DNA from 3 places in the Streptomyces sp. NPDC048337 genome. Region 1 is predicted to be linked to each of the others. Evidence: riboswitches for the same ligand, from Rfam matches in the RefSeq annotation. Region 1 holds a riboswitch; each other region holds the start of a gene.
What was found. Region 1 has a riboswitch for cyclic di-AMP ahead of ACGFYU_RS35555 (transglycosylase family protein). Riboswitches for the same ligand answer to the same signal wherever they lie in the genome.
Positions count from the first base shown of each region.

Region 2: linked by a shared signal. The riboswitch ahead of ACGFYU_RS29730 (M23 family metallopeptidase) and the one ahead of ACGFYU_RS35555 (transglycosylase family protein) in region 1 are both predicted to bind cyclic di-AMP.
Region 3: linked by a shared signal. The riboswitch ahead of ACGFYU_RS28795 (peptidoglycan DD-metalloendopeptidase family protein) and the one ahead of ACGFYU_RS35555 (transglycosylase family protein) in region 1 are both predicted to bind cyclic di-AMP.

Region 1 covers NZ_JBICYR010000037.1:27,979-33,652, reverse strand. The annotation lists gene ACGFYU_RS35575 (exopolyphosphatase) at 1-55, opposite strand, end outside; gene ACGFYU_RS35570 (DUF501 domain-containing protein) at 52-588, opposite strand; gene ACGFYU_RS35565 (septum formation initiator family protein) at 648-1,136, opposite strand; gene eno (phosphopyruvate hydratase) at 1,238-2,524, opposite strand; gene ACGFYU_RS35555 (transglycosylase family protein) at 2,796-3,497, opposite strand; cyclic di-AMP (ydaO/yuaA leader) riboswitch at 3,501-3,673, opposite strand; gene ACGFYU_RS35550 (transglycosylase family protein) at 3,950-5,023, opposite strand; gene ACGFYU_RS35545 (cytochrome P450) at 5,127-5,674, opposite strand, start outside.
Region 2 covers NZ_JBICYR010000022.1:122,042-127,715, reverse strand. The annotation lists gene ACGFYU_RS29745 (GNAT family N-acetyltransferase) at 1-337, opposite strand, end outside; gene ACGFYU_RS29740 (HPr family phosphocarrier protein) at 522-803, shown strand; gene ACGFYU_RS29735 (GntR family transcriptional regulator) at 1,045-1,722, opposite strand; gene ACGFYU_RS29730 (M23 family metallopeptidase) at 1,928-2,731, opposite strand; cyclic di-AMP (ydaO/yuaA leader) riboswitch at 2,744-2,903, opposite strand; gene ACGFYU_RS29725 (M16 family metallopeptidase) at 3,133-4,500, opposite strand; gene ACGFYU_RS29720 (M16 family metallopeptidase) at 4,521-5,674, opposite strand, start outside.
Region 3 covers NZ_JBICYR010000021.1:75,061-80,734, forward strand. The annotation lists gene hpnH (adenosyl-hopene transferase HpnH) at 1-74, shown strand, start outside; gene ACGFYU_RS28785 (aspartate aminotransferase family protein) at 71-1,453, shown strand; gene ACGFYU_RS28790 (tyrosine-protein phosphatase) at 1,514-2,332, opposite strand; cyclic di-AMP (ydaO/yuaA leader) riboswitch at 2,643-2,818, shown strand; gene ACGFYU_RS28795 (peptidoglycan DD-metalloendopeptidase family protein) at 2,823-3,782, shown strand; gene ACGFYU_RS28800 (SGNH/GDSL hydrolase family protein) at 3,944-4,729, shown strand; gene ACGFYU_RS28805 (MBL fold metallo-hydrolase) at 4,839-5,674, shown strand, end outside.

The DNA of each region.
Region 1 (5,674 bases):
CGACGAGCAGCCGGATGGAGTTCGTACCGCAGTCGATGCCCGCGACCCTCGTCACTGCGACTCCTTCTTGTCCGCGCACGGGGTGACGCAGGCGCCCTTGGCCCACCACTCCGGCAGCATCGCCAGGGCCTCGTCGCCGAACGGGTTCACGCCCGGGCCCGCGGCCAGGGAGTGCCCGACCAGCACGTGCAGGCACTTGACCCGGTCCGGCATCCCGCCGGCGCTCGGGAAGCCCTGGAGCACCTCGATGGCGTCGCGGCGCTGGATGTAGTCCTCGTGCGCCTTCTGGTAGGCGGCGGCCAGCTCCGGGTCCTCGGCGAGGCGGGCCTGCATCTCCTTCATCACGCCGTTGGCCTCCAGCGTGCCGATCGCGGAGGCCGCGCGCGGGCACGTCAGGTAGTACAGCGTCGGGAAGGGGGTGCCGTCGGGGAGCCGCGGGGCGGTCTCCACCACGTCCGGCTGGCCGCAGGGGCAGCGGTGGGCGATGGCGCGCAGCCCGCGCGGCGGGCGGCCGAGCTGCTGCTCGAACGCCTCGATGTCCGCGTCGGTCGGCTCGGTCCGGTCGGTCTGGGGCGGGGGCGTCTGCATGCCTGGAGGAAGTCTCTTCGTTCTCGTGGATGGGTGCTGCGGTGCGTGCGTGGTACGGGTCAGTCGCCCGGGCGGTCGGCCTTGTCGACGCCGTCCCAGACGTTGGAGTACCACGGGCGGTCGGAGCCGGCCTGGCCGGTCCGGTGCCGCTCGGGGCCCTGCGCCCCGGGGTCGGTCATGATGTAGCCGGTCTCCCCCGGGCGCAGGAAGTGCAGGTGTTTGCGCGCCTGCTGCTCCGCGTAGGCGTTGTCCTGCCAGCGGGCCTTCTCGTCGCGGAGCCGCTCCAGGCGGTCCCGCGCGGCGGCGGCGGCCCGCTGCTGCTCCGCGATCTCCGAGCGCTGGGACACGTACTGGCGCATCGGATACGCGAGGGCGACGACCAGCGTACAGAGGACGAGCACCAGGAGCGCGGCGCGGCCGGTGAGCCGGCTGCGGCGGACCTGGCGGCGCGACTGCGAGCGGTAGACGTGGGCGGCGGTCCGCTCGCCGAGCTGCTTGAGCCTGGTCGCGGTCGAGAAGGTGGAGAACCGATCCCGGTTCCCGGCCATTGATCCCGCCTCCCCTATATACGCACTACGCACTACGTCCCCGCACACGGTACGGGACCGAGTGCGGGGACGCAGGGAGGCTAGACCTCTTGGCTGGTGGGTCAGCCCTTGAAGCGCGGGAACGCGCTGCGGCCCGCGTACACGGCGGCGTCGTCGAGGATCTCCTCGATGCGCAGCAGCTGGTTGTACTTGGCGACGCGGTCCGAGCGGGCCGGGGCGCCGGTCTTGATCTGGCCGCAGTTCACGGCGACGGCGAGGTCGGCGATGGTGACGTCCTCGGTCTCACCGGAGCGGTGCGACATCATGCACTTGAAGCCGTTGCGCTGGGCCATCTCGACGGCGTCGAGGGTCTCGGTCAGCGAACCGATCTGGTTCACCTTCACGAGCAGGGCGTTCGCGGAGCCCTCCTCGATGCCGCGGGCCAGGCGCTCCGGGTTGGTGACGAAGAGGTCGTCGCCGACGATCTGGACCTTGGAGCCCAGCTTGTCGGTGATGGTCTTCCAGCCGGCCCAGTCGTCCTCGAACAGCGGGTCCTCGATGGAGACCAGCGGGTACGCCTCGACGAGCTCGGCGTAGTAGTCGGTCATCTCGGCGGCCGAGCGGGACTGGCCCTCGAACTCGTACTTGCCGTCCTTGTAGAACTCGGACGCGGCGACGTCGAGCGCGAGCGCGATGTCCTTGCCCGGGGTGTAGCCGGCCTGCTTGATGGCCTCGACGATGAGGTCGAGCGCGGCGCGGTTGGACTCCAGGTTCGGGGCGAAGCCGCCCTCGTCGCCCAGGCCGGTGGAGAGGCCCTTGGTGTGCAGGACCTTCTTGAGGGTGTGGTACACCTCGGCACCCCAGCGCAGCGCCTCGGAGAAGGACTCCGCGCCGATCGGGGCGATCATGAACTCCTGGATGTCGACGTTGGAGTCGGCGTGCGACCCACCGTTCAGGATGTTCATCATCGGAACGGGCAGCAGGTGCGCGTTCGGACCGCCGAGGTAGCGGAAGAGCGGCAGGTCCGAGGCCTCGGACGCGGCGTGCGCGACGGCGAGGGAGACGCCGAGGATGGCGTTGGCGCCGAGCGAGCCCTTGTTGTCGGTGGCGTCCAGGTCGAACATGGCCTGGTCGATCAGGCGCTGCTCGGTGGCGTCGTAGCCGACGAGCTCCGGCCCGATCTGCTCGATGACGGCGAGGACTGCCTTCTCGACACCCTTGCCCATGTAACGGTTGGGGTCACCGTCACGGAGCTCGATGGCCTCGAATGCACCGGTGGAGGCGCCGGACGGAACTGCAGCACGGCCGGTGCTGCCATCGTCGAGGCCCACCTCGACCTCGACCGTGGGGTTGCCTCGGGAGTCCAGGATTTCCCGGGCTACGACGACGTCGATGGACGGCACGAGCATCTCCTTCTGGGATGTGACGCTGGGTGTGCGATGGCGTCAGGCCGTGGGATGGCCCCGCCGCCTAGAGCCTAACCGGCTCCGGGCACTCGGCCAGCCGACCGCCCGGGTCCTGGGACGAAAAAGGGACCGAATACCCCTCTTCCAGGACATTGGACTCTTGATCGGCGGGCTTCGGCGGGCTTCGGCGGGCATCCGCCGGGGAAAACGCCGCCGCCCGGCGCGTGGGGGGAGACGCGCCGGGCGGTGGGGAGCGCGGCTATTGCCGCACTGTTCAGCTGAGCTTCAGCTTCTGACCCGGGAAGATCAGGTCGGCGTCGGACACGATGTCCTTGTTCAGCTCGAAGAGCTTCTCCCAGCCGCCCTTGACGCCGTTGGCCTCGGCGATGTTGCCCAGGGTGTCGCCGGGCTTGACCTCGTAGGAGCCGTTGCCGGTCTTGGGGGCCTCGGTGCGCTCGGAGCGGGTGGTCGGCGCCTCGGAGCGCTGGGTCTCCTTCTTCGGCGCGGCCTTCTGCTCGGTCTTCTTCGGAGCGGCCTTCTGCTCCGTCTTCTTCGGCTCGGTCTTCGGCTTGGCGGGGGTCTCGGCCCCGCCGCCGTTGTACGAGGAGTTGGACAGGCCGACGCCGCAGGACGGCCAGGCACCCTTGCCCTGGCCCTTGAGGACCTTCTCGGCGATGGCTATCTGCTGGGACTTCGAGGCCTGGTTGGCCTGCGGGGCGTACGCCTTGCCGCCGTACGCGGCCCACGTGGACGACGAGAACTGCAGGCCGCCGTAGTAGCCGTTGCCCGTGTTGATGGCCCAGTTGCCACCGGACTCGCACTGCGCGACGCGGTCCCACTCGGCAGCCGTGGCGGCCGAGGCGGAGCCCGCGGTCATCAGGGGCGCCGCGACGGCGACACCGGCGACACCGGCGAGCGTGACGATGCGGGCGGCCTTGGAGGCGCGGCGGTGCTTGCCCTTGCCGGAAAGCAGCATGAGGTTTCTCCTCACCGACGCCTACGAGGTGAGCTGTCGGGTTCGGGCGGATGAGTTGCCCGGTCGTGCGACCTAGCGCACGGCTTAACCCCTAGCCGGTGGCGTGACCGTCTCTCAACGGCCGCTCCCGGCGCCTACCTTGGTTCCCCCGCTCCTGCCTTCGGCGCTTGACGCGACGACTGTTCCCTCCGTCCGCCGGCAGGATTCGGCGATGCGGTCGAAGGAGCTCGCGGTGGCGAGCGATTCAGAAGGTAGACAGGCCTCCCCCCGATGTTCAACAAGCGACATCGGGGGGAAACCGCCCCTACTTGCGTTCCACTTACGCACGTTTGCGCAGGTGAGGACGGGGTTTGCAGAATCCCCGAGGGGTGACACGCCAGTTGACCGGAAGAGACACATGTCTCACTTGATCAAAACGGACAATCGAGTCTTTCCGGATGCCTGAAGTGCCGCTATTTGGCGGTTAGATCCAGGTTCTGTCCGGGCTTGATCAGGTTGGCGTCCTGGCCGATGACCTGCTCGTTGGCCGCATACAGCGCGCTCCAACCGCCCTTGACCCCCTTGGCATCCGCGATGGCGGCCAGGCTGTCGCCCTCCTGCACCGTGTACTTGGGGCTCGACGCGGCGTCGGACGTGACCGGCGTCTCGGTCGCGGGCGCGCCGCGGTGCTTGCCGGTGCCCTCGGCCGGCGTGCCGGACGGGGCGGCGGGGGCGGTGGGTTCGGCGGAGGCTCCGGGGGCCGTCGGGCCGGTCATGGCGCCGGGCGTCGTGGGTGCCGACGGGGTGGCCGGCGGGGCGGTGGGGTCCACCGGATCCGTGGTCGGGACGCCCGGGAGCACCGGGGCCGTCGGGTCGAGGGGGGTCACCGGCGGGACGGTCGGGTCCGTGGGGGTCACCGGAGGCGTCGGGGTCGTGGTGGGGTCGTCCGGCGCCGGCATGACGGGCAGTCCGAGGGAGGGCCCGAGGGGGCCGTCGGGGATCACGACCGACGGGGTCCCGGAGGGGCTCGGGGCCGGCTGGCTCGGCGCCCCGAAGTCCGTGGAGGGCTTGCCGTGTCCGGTGACGGGCACGCTGCCGTCGGGGCGGCCCGGCGAGGGGGTGACGGAGTGGGAGCCGCCGGGCAGACCGGGGTCCACCGCGGCCGCGGGGCTCTGCGCGTCCAGCCCGGCCGACGCCGCGCACTGCGGCCATGCCTGCGTCCCCTGGGAGGCGAGCACCCGCTCGGCTACGGCTATCTGCTGCGAGCGGCTCGCGAGGTCGGCCCGCTCGGCGAAGTCGAGCCCGCCGGCGCCCTTCCACTCCTCCTGCGTGAACTGGAGTCCGCCGTACGATCCGCTGCCGAAGTTGGCGGTCCACGTGCCGCCGCTCTCGCACTCGGCGACCTTGTCCCACGTGGACGTGTCGGCCGCGCTCGCGCTCGTGGCGGCGAGCAGCGGCAGAGCCAGCGCGGAGCCTGTGACTCCGGCGGTGACGACGATCGCGGGGATCTGGCGGGGGCGTCTGTGGCGGCCGTTCCCGGGAAGCATGAGGCTGCACCTTTCGCATAACGGCGGGGTAACGGCAGAACCTAGCGGCCTTCGAACGCATGTCACAAGTTCGTCGGAGAACTGACTTCCGGTCAGACGGGCTTCAGATGTTTCGGGGTGTGAAGCGCACAGGCAGAGTGCGCAGGCCACGCATGATCAGTCCGCCGCGCCAGCGCAGGTCCTCCGGTGGAACGGAGAGTTCCAGATCCGGCAGACGCGTGAGCAAAGTCGCAAGCGCCGTCTGTCCTTCAAGTCGCGCGAGCGGAGCACCCAGGCAGTAGTGGATGCCGTGCCCGTATCCGAGGTGCTGGTTGTCGGTGCGCCCGAGGTCGAGGGTGTCCGGCTCGGCGAACCGGGCCGGGTCCCGGTCGGCGGCCGCGAGGACGACCAGGACGGGGTCCCCGACCGCGATGGACTGCCCGCCGAGGGTCAGCGGCTCGGTGGCGAACCGCCAGGTGGCCAGCTCCACGGGGCCGTCGTAGCGCAGCAGCTCCTCGATCCCGGTCTCCAGCAGCCCGCTCTCCCCGGCGGCGAGCGACAGCTGGAGGCGCTCGCGCTGATCCGGGTTCATAAACAGGGCATGCAGCCCATTTCCGATCAAATTCACGGTGGTTTCGAAGCCGGCAAACAAGAGGATGAAGGCCATGGCGG
Region 2 (5,674 bases), on a different contig from region 1:
CCTCGGCCTCGTCGGAGGGCCCGGTGGCGGGCCGGCCGTCGGCGCCGATGCGGTCGTAGCGGACGGTGCCGATGAACTCCCCGCCGATGGTCGCCGCGAGGCCGACCCGGTCCACGTAGTCGTGGTGCGTGAAGCGGTGCACGTCTCGGTCGGAGAGCCGGGGGTAGGGGGCGAAGAAGCGGTAGTACTTCGACTCGTCGGAGACCTGCTCGTAGAAGCTGACCAGCCGGCCCGCGTCCGCGGTGGTGATCGGCCTGATCCGGGCGGTGCCGCCGTCGCGCAGGACGACGTCCGCCTCCCAGTGGGCCGGGTACGAGAGGTCCGACTCGGTGGTCATGCGGCGATCTTAAGGCCAAGGCTGGCTGAATAGCTCCTGCGCGGCGGATGAGGCAAGCTTGGGCAAATCAGGGCAAGCTGGGGAAGGTCGAACGGCGGAAGATTCGGGCCGAAGGTCGGTCGGAGCATTCCGGGCGTCGTGAGAGACTGGTCTAGACAACCGTAAGAACCTGAAGGGCATCACCATGGCAGAGCGCCGCGTCAACGTCGGCTGGGCCGAGGGCCTGCACGCTCGTCCCGCCTCGATCTTCGTCCGTGCGACGACCGCTTCCGGCGTCCCGGTGACCATCGCGAAGGCCGGCGGCGACCCCGTCAACGCCGCTTCCATGCTGGCGGTTCTGGGCCTGGGCGCCCAGGGTGGCGAGGAGATCGTCCTCGCGTCCGAGGCCGACGGCGCGGAGGCCGCGCTGGACCGCCTCGCGAAGCTGGTCGAGGAGGGCCTCGAGGAGCTCCCCGAGACCGTCTGACCCTTCGCGGCGAAGCCGTGGTTCCCGGAGCTCCGGGAACCACGGCTTCGCCGTTTTTGTTCAGGGTGAGGTGCCGCGACGGAATATCCGGCCCGCCCGAAAAAGGGCAGCACGGGAATACCGCTCCGCGAAATCCGGCCGCGTGAAATCGACTCCGCGAAATCGGGCCGCGCTCCGCAGGAATACGGCACGACCAGGCGGCCAATTCGCTCCGATACCGGTCCTTTGTATACGGCCCCTGTTAATGCCGACCGCTCGACATGTTTACGGCAGGTTGCGAAGTTCTCACCGTCGGCCGGAGCCGCGGCCGGTGTGCCCCCACCGCCCGGTCGGCATGGATCGCGGTCAGCGCCCGGGCCCGCTCCGCGTCCCCGCGCGCCACCGCGTCCACGATCGCGCCGTGCTCCGCCCAGGACTCCACGGGCCGGACGGGCGCCTCCACCACGTACATCCACGCGACCTTGTGCCGCATCTGCGTGAGCAGCGCGATCAGTCCGGGGCTGCCGGAGGCCTGCGCGAGCGTCTCGTGGAACCAGGCCCCCAGGGAGCGCAGATCCTCGCCCTGGCCCCGCCTGGCCCGCTCCTGGCCCAGCCTGACCAGTCCGCGCAGCACCTTGAGGTGGGCCTCGGTGCGCCGCCGGGCGGCCCGGGCGGCGGCGAGGGGCTCCAGCAGCATCCGCAGCTCCAGCAGGTCGGCGGCCTCCTGCTCGGTCGGCTCGGCCACACAGGCGCCCGCGTGGCGCCGCGTGGTCACGAACCCCTCGGACTCCAGGGTCCGCAGCGCCTCGCGGACGGGCACGCGCGAGACTCCGTAGCGGCGGGCCAGCACCTCTTCCGTGAGTCTGCCGCCCGGTTCGAAGACCCCGGAGACGATGTCGTCGCGGATTGCCGTGCATACCGCGTGCGCAGGAATACGCAAGACCGAACCTCCGCCTATTTCCGACTCGCACAGTCATTGGACACGCGTGCGCGTGCTGCGACTCTATTGCAACACACGATAATTTCCGAGAGCGGTCGAAAATGCGAAACATTTGCACGCGGACAACGCGAAGGCCCCGGCTCGGTGAGCCGGGGCCTTCGGACAAGCGGTGGAGCGGTGGCGCGGGAGCGCGGGCGCCTTCGGGTCAGAGGCTGACGCCGTGCGAGCGCAGGTACGCGACCGGGTCGATGTCCGAGCCGTACTGGGAGCCGGTGCGGGCCTCGAAGTGCAGGTGCGGGCCGCTGGAGTTGCCGGTGGAGCCCGAGAGGCCGATCTGCTGGCCCGGGGTCACCTGCTGGCCGACGGAGACGCTGAGCGAGGACATGTGCCCGTACTGCGTGTAGGTGCCGTCGTTGTGCTTGATCACGACGTTGTTGCCGTACGCGCCACCCCAGCCGGCCTCGACGACGGTACCGGCGCCCACCGCGTGGACGGAGGTGCCGGACGAGGCGTGGAAGTCGATGCCGGTGTGGCTGCCGGAGGACCACATGCCGCCGCCCGCGTGGTACTGCGTGCTGACGTACGAGCCGTCGACCGGGGCGACGAAGGTGTTGAGGCGCTTGCGCTCCTCTTCGCGGGCGGCGCGCTCGGCGGCCTCGCGCTCGGCCTTCGCCTTGGCCTCGGCGAGGCGCTTGGCCTCGGCAGCCCGCTGCTTGGCGTCGGCCTCGGCCTGCGCCTGGGCGGCGGCGTGCTCGGCGGCGCGCTGCTGGGACGCGGCCTGGTCCTGGATGTCGCCGGGCAGGTCCTCGGCGACGACGACGGCACCGAGGCCGTTGTCCTGGTTGGAGTGGTTGTCGCCGCTGTCCGCGGCGAAGGCCGGAGCGGCCAGAGAGCCGACGACGCCCGTGGTGGCGAGGGCGGCGATGCCGGCGTAACCGGCGGTCTTGCGGCTCAGACGGCTGGAACCACGGTGCTTACCGGAGCCGGCGGGACGACTGCCAAACGCCATGAAGGGGCTGGTCCTTTCCTTCCTTCTCGCCTACCGGGTTAGCTGACGGGTTCGGAGCAGGAAGGTCTCCTACGGACCTCCTCTTGCGAGGCGGTCCGATTCACCCCAGGGACTGATGTGGGTCCCCGGCTCCCCAGGCTCGCGCCTGACGGGGACTCGGCGATCGCTGCCCGGTGCCGCGGGTGCGGCGGGTACAACTGACGGACAGCACGGCCGACGCTAGGCGGATCATCAGTCAATCGCCAAACAGACACGCCCTTTTGTTGCGTACGCCACACCGCATACGAGCAACCACACCACGAAACGGACAAAAGGGGCCCCGGCGGTCAGGCCGCCGGAGCCCCTCACGCCGAACGCCAATTGGCCTTCGGCCGGACGCCAGTTGGACGCCCGTCGCAGCGTCAGTTGGTGACGACGCTCACGTCACCGATCCCGAGCTCCCGCACCGGTGCCTCGATCTGCGAGGCGTCGCCCACGAGGATCGTGACCAGCCGGCCCGCCGGGAAGGCGGCCACGACGGCCGAAGTGGCCTCCACCGTCCCGGTCGCGGCGAGCTGCGCGTACAGCCGCGCCTGGTAGTCGTCCGGCAGCTCCTGCTCGACCTGGTCGGCCAGGGTGCCGGCGACCGAGGCCGCCGTCTCGAACTTCAGCGGGGCCACGCCCACCAAGTTCTGCACCGCCACGTCCCGTTCGGCATCGGTCAGGCCGCCCTCCGCGAGGGTGCGCAGCACCTTCCAGAGGTCCTCCAGCGCCGGGCCGGTGTTCGGGGTGTCCACCGAGCCGCTGATGGCGAGCATCGAGGCGCCCTTGCCGTCGGCGGTCGAGCGCAGCACCTGGCCGAAGGCGCGTACGCCGTAGGTGTAGCCCTTCTCCTCGCGCAGCACCTTGTCCAGGCGGGAGGTGAGGGTGCCGCCCAGGCAGTAGGTGCCGAGCACCTGGGCCGCCCAGACCCGGTCGTGCCGGTCGGGCCCGATCCGGCCGATCAGCAGCTGGGTCTGGACCGCGCCGGGGCGGTCCACGATGACCACGCGGCCGGTGTCGTCGGCGGTCACCGGCGGCACCGGCAGGGCCTCGGCGGAGTTGCCCGTCCAGGTGCCCAGGGTGTCGGCCAGTACGGCGTCCAGGTCGATCCCGGTCAGGTCGCCGACCACCACCGCGGTGGCGGTGGCGGGGCGCACGTGGGCCTCGTAGAAGGCGCGCACGGCGGCGGAGTCGATCCGGGCGACCGTCTCCTCGGTGCCCTGGCGCGGACGGGACATCCGCAGGGAGGCCGGGAAGAGCTCCTTGGAGAGCTGCTTGGCGGCGCGGCGCTGCGGGTTGGCCAGCTCGTGCGGGATCTCGTCGAGCCGGTTGCGCACCAGCCGGTCGACCTCGGAGTCGGCGAAGGCGGGGGCGCGCAGCGCCTCGGCGAGCAGGCCCAGCGCCTTGTGCAGACGGGAGGCGGGGACCTCCAGGGAGACCCGGAGGCCCGGGTGGTCGGCGTGCGCGTCGAGGGTGGCCCCGCAGCGCTCCAACTCGGCCGCGAACTCCTCGGCGGAGTGCTTGTCGGTGCCTTCGGACAGCGCGCGGGCCATGATGGTCGCGACGCCGTCCAGGCCCTCGGGCTCCGCGTCGAGCGGGGCGGCGAGGTTGATCTCGACGGCGATGACCTGCTGGCCGGGGCGGTGGCAGCGCAGCAGGGTGAGTCCGTTGGACAGGACCCCGCGGTCCGGGGCCGGGAAGGCCCACGGCTGCGGCTCGCCCGCCTGCGGCCGCGGGTGGAAGGTCATCGTGACGGCTGCGGTGTCGCTCACTGCTCCGCCCCCTCGTTCTCGTCGGCCGTGTCGGTCTGGTCGGTCTCGTCGGCCGCGATCGGCTCGTAGACGAGCACCGCACGGTTGTCCGGGCGCAGCCGGGCCGCGGCCACGGCCTGCACCTCCTCGGCGGTGATGTCCAGGACGCGCTGTACGGCGGTGAGCGCCAGCTGCGGGTCGCCGAACAGGACCGCGAAGCGGCACAGTTCGTCGGCACGGCCCGCGACCGTGCTCAGCCGGTCCAGCCACTCCCGCTCCAGCTGCGCCTGGGCGCGCTCCATCTCCTCGGCGGTGGGGCCCTCGGCGGCGAACCGCGCGAGCTCCTCGTCCACGGCCGCCTCGATGTCGGGCACCTCGACCCCGCCGGAGGTCTTCACGTCCAGCCAGCCCAGGGAGGGCGCGCCCGCCAGGCGCAGCATCCCGAAGCCCGCCGCGACGGCCGTCTGGTCGCGGCGGACCAGGCGGTTGTGGAGCCGGGAGGACTCGCCGCCGCCGAGAACGGTCAGCGCCACGTCCGCCGCGTCGCACTCGCGGGTCCCGTCGTGGGGGAGCCGGTAGGCGGCCATCAGGGCACGCGCCGGGACCTCCTCGACGATCTCCTCGCGCAGCTCCTGCCCGATGATCTCTGGGAGCGTGCCGTCGCGGGGCGGCTGCTTGCCGTCGTGCGCGGGGATGGTGCCGAAGTACTTCTCGACCCAGGCGAGGGTCTTCTCCGGGTCGATGTCGCCGACCACGGACAGCACCGCGTTGTTCGGCGCGTAGTACGTACGGAAGAAGGCGCGGGCGTCCTCCAGCGAGGCCGCGTCCAGGTCGGCCATGGAGCCGATCGGGGTGTGGTGGTACGGGTGCCCCTCGGGGTACGCCAGCGCGGTCAGCTTCTCGAACGCCGTGCCGTACGGGACGTTGTCGTACCGCTGGCGGCGCTCGTTCTTGACGACGTCGCGCTGGTTCTCCATGGACTCGTCGTCCAGGGCGGCCAGGAGTGAGCCCATGCGGTCCGCCTCCAGCCAGAGCGCGAGCTCCAGCTGGTGGGTCGGCATCGTCTCGAAGTAATTGGTGCGCTCGAAGCTGGTCGTGCCGTTGAGGGAGCCGCCGGCGCCCTGGACCAGTTCGAAGTGCCCGTTGCCCGGCACGCTCGCCGAGCCCTGGA
Region 3 (5,674 bases), on a different contig from region 1:
CCACCATGGGCTCCCTCAAGGAATCCCTGCGCGCGGCCCGGGAGACCGTCTCCGGGAACCGGGACAAGCAGTGACCGGCTTCGACCTCCGCGCCCTGCTCGACAAGCGGGGCGCGGAACGCTACGAGCTGCACGCCAGGTACCTCAACCACCAGCTGCCCCGGATGCTCCACACCATCGGTTTCGACAAGGTCTACGAACGGGCCGAGGGCGCCCACTTCTGGGACGCCGAGGGCAACGACTACCTCGACATGCTCGCCGGTTTCGGAGTGATGGGCCTGGGCCGGCACCACCCGGTGGTCCGCCGCGCCCTGCACGACGTCCTCGACGCCCAGCTCGCCGACCTCACCCGCTTCGACTGCCAGCCGCTGCCCGGACTGCTGGCCGAGAAGCTGCTCCCGTACAGCCCGCACCTGGACCGGGTCTTCTTCGGCAACAGCGGCACCGAGGCGGTCGAGACCGCCCTGAAGTTCGCCCGGTACGCCACCGGGCGGCCCAGGATCCTCTACTGCGACCACGCCTTCCACGGGCTCACCACGGGCTCCCTGTCGGTCAACGGGGAAGGCGGTTTCCGGGACGGCTTCGCGCCCCTGCTCCCCGACACGAGGATCGCGCTCGGCGACCTCACCGCCCTGGAGCGGGAGCTGCGGCGCGGGGACGTGGCAGCCTTCGTCGTCGAACCGATCCAGGGCAAGGGCGTCCTCGCCGCCCCGCCCGGATTCCTGCCCGCCGCGCAGGAGCTGCTGCGCCGCCACAAGGCGCTGCTGATCGCGGACGAGGTGCAGACCGGCCTCGGACGTACCGGCGACTTCTACGCGTACCAGCACGAGCCGGGCGTGGAACCGGACCTGGTGTGCGTGGCCAAGGCCCTGTCGGGCGGCTACGTGCCGGTCGGCGCGACCCTGGGCAAGGACTGGATCTTCAAGAAGGTCTACTCGTCCATGGACCGGGTGCTCGTGCACTCCGCGAGCTTCGGCTCCAACGCGCAGGCGATGGCGGCCGGGCTGGCGGTGCTGTCCGTCATGGAGGACGAGGAGGTCGTGGCCAACGCCCGGGCGATGGGCGACCTGCTGCGCGGTCGGCTCGCGGCCCTGGTGGACGAGTACGAGCTGCTGCACGAGGTGCGGGGGCGCGGGCTGATGATCGGCATCGAGTTCGGCCGGCCGTCCTCGCTGGGGCTGCGCAGCCGCTGGACGATGCTCCAGGCCGCCCGCAAGGGACTCTTCGCCCAGATGGTCGTGGTGCCGCTGCTGCAGAAGCACCGCATCCTCACCCAGGTGTCCGGAGACCACCTGGAGGTCATCAAGCTCATTCCGCCGCTGATCGTGGACGAGCGGGACGTCGACCGGTTCGTCGGAGCCTTCCGCGAGGTCATGGACGAGGCGCACGGCGGCTCGGGGCTGATGTGGGACTTCGGCAGAACGCTGGTGAAGCAGGCCGTCGGCAACCGCTGACCGCCTCCCGCGGGGCACGACGGGCCGGAGGGGCGCTTCGGGCGCCCCTCCGGCCCGGGCTCAGTCGAGCAGCCGCTCGCGGAGTCGGTCGAGCGTCTCGGGGGCGAGCCCGAGCCCCCGCGACAGGTAGGCGTCCACTCCGCCCCAGGTCTCCTCCATGGTCTCGAAGGCCGCGACCAGGTACTCGGTGCGGGCGTCGAAGAGCGGTGCGAGCAGCTCCATCACCTCGGGGGAGCGGGCCTCGGCGGAATCGCTGCTGCGGCGCACCCGGTAGCGGTTGTGCGGGGCGTTCGACTCCAGGTAGTCCGCCACGATCGCCTCGCGCGAGACGCCGAGCGCGAGCAGGGTGACGGCGATGGACAGGCCCGCCCGGTCCTTGCCGGCCGCGCAGTGCAGCAGGGCCGGGACGCTGTCCTCGGCGAGGGCGTGCACCACCCGGCTGTGCTCCGCGGTGCGGTGCCTGATGATCCCGCGGTACGAGTTCGACATCCGGGCGGCGCCCTTGCCGTCGCCGAGCAGCGAGCGGAGCTGCTCCAGGTCGCCGTCGCGGACCATCTTCCAGAACTCCCGGCCGTCGGCCGGATCCGACAGCGGGATGTTGACGTTGCGCACGCCGGGCAGCGCGACGTCGGGCCCCTCCAGGGCGTGGTCGGCCGCGTTGCGGAAGTCGAAGACGGTGTGCAGGCCGAGCGAACCGAGGAACTCCGCATCGGTTTCGGTGGCATGTGCGAGATGTCCGCTTCGGAACAGTCGTCCCGACCTGACCCTTCGTCCGCCGGATGTCGGCAATCCGCCCACATCGCGGAAATTGCGCACTCCGGTCAGCTCCGGGTCGGGCTCCGGGCGCGCCGGCGGGGCCGGGGGTATCTGCTGGGTCAAGGAACTCCTCCGCTTCGTCGTAGGGTGTCCGAATTACACTACTTGGCGCCAACTTGCCGTGAGCGGAGGCGAGATCGGGCACGTCCCCGTGAGCCAGATCATACGGTGACCGTGAGTGCCTGATCGCTAAAGCCGAATCGCCGGGCCGGGGCGGTTGTTGGCGGTGGGGAATGGACGGAGGGTGACCGGAATTCCATTGATTCCCCATCCCTGTGATTCCGTCAGGAAATTCATGGCTTGTTAGGTGTGGCCGAACTCGATTACCTTCGCGATCGATCCGGGTGGACCGCCGAATCCTGCCGCCGCCCGGGAACCGCACCCGACTATTCACGCGCGCGGCAGGAGCGGGGGAACCAGGTAGGCCGCCGATCCGGATCTTTGGTTCCGGCCCGGCTAGGGGTGAAGCCGTACATGTTCCGCACATGAACGGCCGGACATCTCCAGTCCGAACCCGACAGCTCACCTCGCAGGCGCCGGAGAGGAATTCGCCATGCCTGCAAAGGGTAAGCACCGCCGCCCCAAGTCCCTTTCGATATCCCGCGGCTTCGCCGCCGCCGGCACCGGTGGCGCCGCCCTCGCGCTGCCGCTGCTGGGCGCCGCCGGCGCCCACGCGGCCGGCGCCCCGGCCACGGCCCCCGCGGTGGCCCCGGCCGTCGCCCCGGTCGCCGCCCCGCAGGTTCCGGCCGCGCTCCAGGCCGCGCCGACCGTGTACACGGTCGTCCCCGGCGACTGCCTCTCCGAGATCGCCGCCGAGCGCCACCTGTCCGGCGGCTGGGAGCAGCTGTACGCCGACAACCGCGAGGCCGTCGGCAGCGACCCCTCCCTCATCCACCCCGGCCTGAAGCTGACGCTGGGCGCCAAGGGCGAGGCCGCCCCGGCCGCCCAGTCCGCTCCGGCCGAGGCCCCCGCTCCGGCCGAGGCCTCCTCCGACGAGGCCTCCGGCGAGGAGCAGGACGCCCCCGCACCGGCCCCCGCCCAGCAGCCGAAGCAGGCGCAGAAGCCGAAGAGCACCGGCACCTCCACCGAGGCCAAGGCCCCGAGCGCCGCGGGCTTCGTGGCCCCGGTGGGCGGCGGGATCTCCACCCAGTACAAGACCCCCGGTGCCATGTGGTCCTCCGGCTACCACACCGGCGTGGACTTCATCGCCAGCTCCGGCACCACCGTCAAGGCCGTCGGCGCGGGCACCGTGGTCTCCGCCGGATGGGGCGGCTCGTACGGCAACGAGGTCGTCATCCGCCACGAGGACGGCAAGTACTCGCAGTACGGCCACCTGTCCTCGCTCTCCGTCTCGGTGGGCCAGAGCGTCACGGCCGGCCAGACCCTCGGCCTCTCCGGCTCCACGGGCAACTCCACCGGCCCGCACCTGCACTTCGAGATCCGCACGGGCCCGTCCTACGGCTCGGACATCGACCCGATCGCCTACCTCCGCTCCAAGGGCGTCACCATCTGACGGCACCCGCCGTCGGAGCACGGACACACGTCAGGCCGGGACCCGAGGGGGGTCCCGGCCTCACGTGTACTTATTCCTTATCCCCCGGGTGGTATAGATCACGGTCCGTCAACCCCTCATTACGTTGGCGTAGGTTGGTAACGGGAGTGAAGGATGGCGTCGTGGCAGCGACGACGACGACACTCAAGACCATCGGCTCGTACGCGGCGATCGGGGACAGCTTCACCGAAGGCGTGGGGGACCCGGGGCCGGGGGACTCCTATCTCGGCTGGGCCGACCGCCTCGCCGTGCTCCTGGCAGATCAGCGCGAAGAGCACGACTTCCGTTATGCGAACCTGGCCGTGCGCGGCCGGCTCCTCGACCAGATCGTGGCCGAGCAGGTCCCGCGGGCCAAGGAGCTCGCCCCGGACCTCGTGAGCTTCTGCGCGGGCGGCAACGACATCATCCGACCCGGCAGCGACCCCGACGACGTGGCGGAGCGGTTCGAAGCCGCCGTCGCCGACCTCACCGGGGCCGTCGGCCAGGTCATGATCACCACCGGCTTCGACACCCGGGGCGTGCCGGTCCTCAAGCACCTGCGGGGCAAGGTGGCGACGTACAGCGCGCACGTCCGCGCCATCGCCGACCGCTACGACTGCCCCGTGCTCGACCTCTGGTCGCTGAAGTCCGTACAGGACCGGCGGGCCTGGGACGCGGACCGGCTGCACCTGTCGCCCGAGGGGCACACGCGGGTCGCGCTGCGCGCCGCGCAGGTGCTCGGGCTGGAGGTGCCCACCGACCCCGATCAGCCGTGGCCGCCGCAGCGGCCGCGCGGCTCGGTGGACGTGACCCGGGACAACATCCAGTGGGCGCGCGAGCACCTGGTGCCGTGGATCGGCCGGCGCCTGCGCGGGGAGTCCTCCGGGGACCACGTCGAGGCGAAGCGGCCGGATCTGCTGCCGCTGTAGGCGGGGCGGGAGGGGAGCGGGGGCCGCAAGCGGAATCCTTGGGGGTACGTGTGCGTTGGGATGGTCGTAGACCGACGGCCATCCCGACCCCTTCCTCCCAGGAGGCGCCTTGACCGGCTCCAGTCCCCTGCGTCCTCGGCTGCGTGCCCTGCGGCCCGAAGCCTTCGGCGCGGACCCGTCCGGCGCCCGGCTCGAGCGGATCCGCCGCTCGCCGAACTTCGCCGACGGCGTCTTCCAGAACCCGGTCGGCGCCCGGACCCGCCCCTCCGGGTCGATGCGGGAGTTCGCCAAGATCTACTTCCACAAGGAACAGCGCCTGCGGCGCAGCCCCGGCGCGCCGATCCCCGTCTACCCGACCACCCTCGCGGAGCTGGCGAAGCCGCCCGCGAGCGGACTGCGGCTGACCTGGATGGGCCACTCCAGCGTGCTCGCGGAGATCGACGGGCGCCGGGTGCTCTTCGACCCCGTGTGGGGCGAGCGGTGCTCCCCCTTCCCCTTCGCCGGCCCCAAGCGGCTGCACCCCGTACCCGTGCCCCTGGCCTCGCTGGGGCCGGTCGACGTCGTGGTCATCTCGCACGACCACTACGACCACCTCGACCTCCCCACGATCAAGGCCCTGGCCGGTACGGACACGGTCTTCGCCGTCCCGCTGGGAGTCGGCGCGCACCTGGAGCGCTGGGGCGTGTCGGCCGACCGGCTGCGCGAGCTGGACTGGAACGAGGGCACCAAGGTCGCGGGCCTCTCGCTCACCGCGACCCCCGCCCGGCACTTCTGCGGACGCGGGCTGCGCAACCAGCAGCACACCCTGTGGGCCTCCTGGGCGGTCGCGGGCGATGAGCACCGGATCTTCCACAGCGGGGACACCGGATACTTCCCCGGCTTCAAGGAGATCGGCGCCGAGCACGGGCCCTTCGACGCGACGATGATCCAGATCGGCGCGTACTC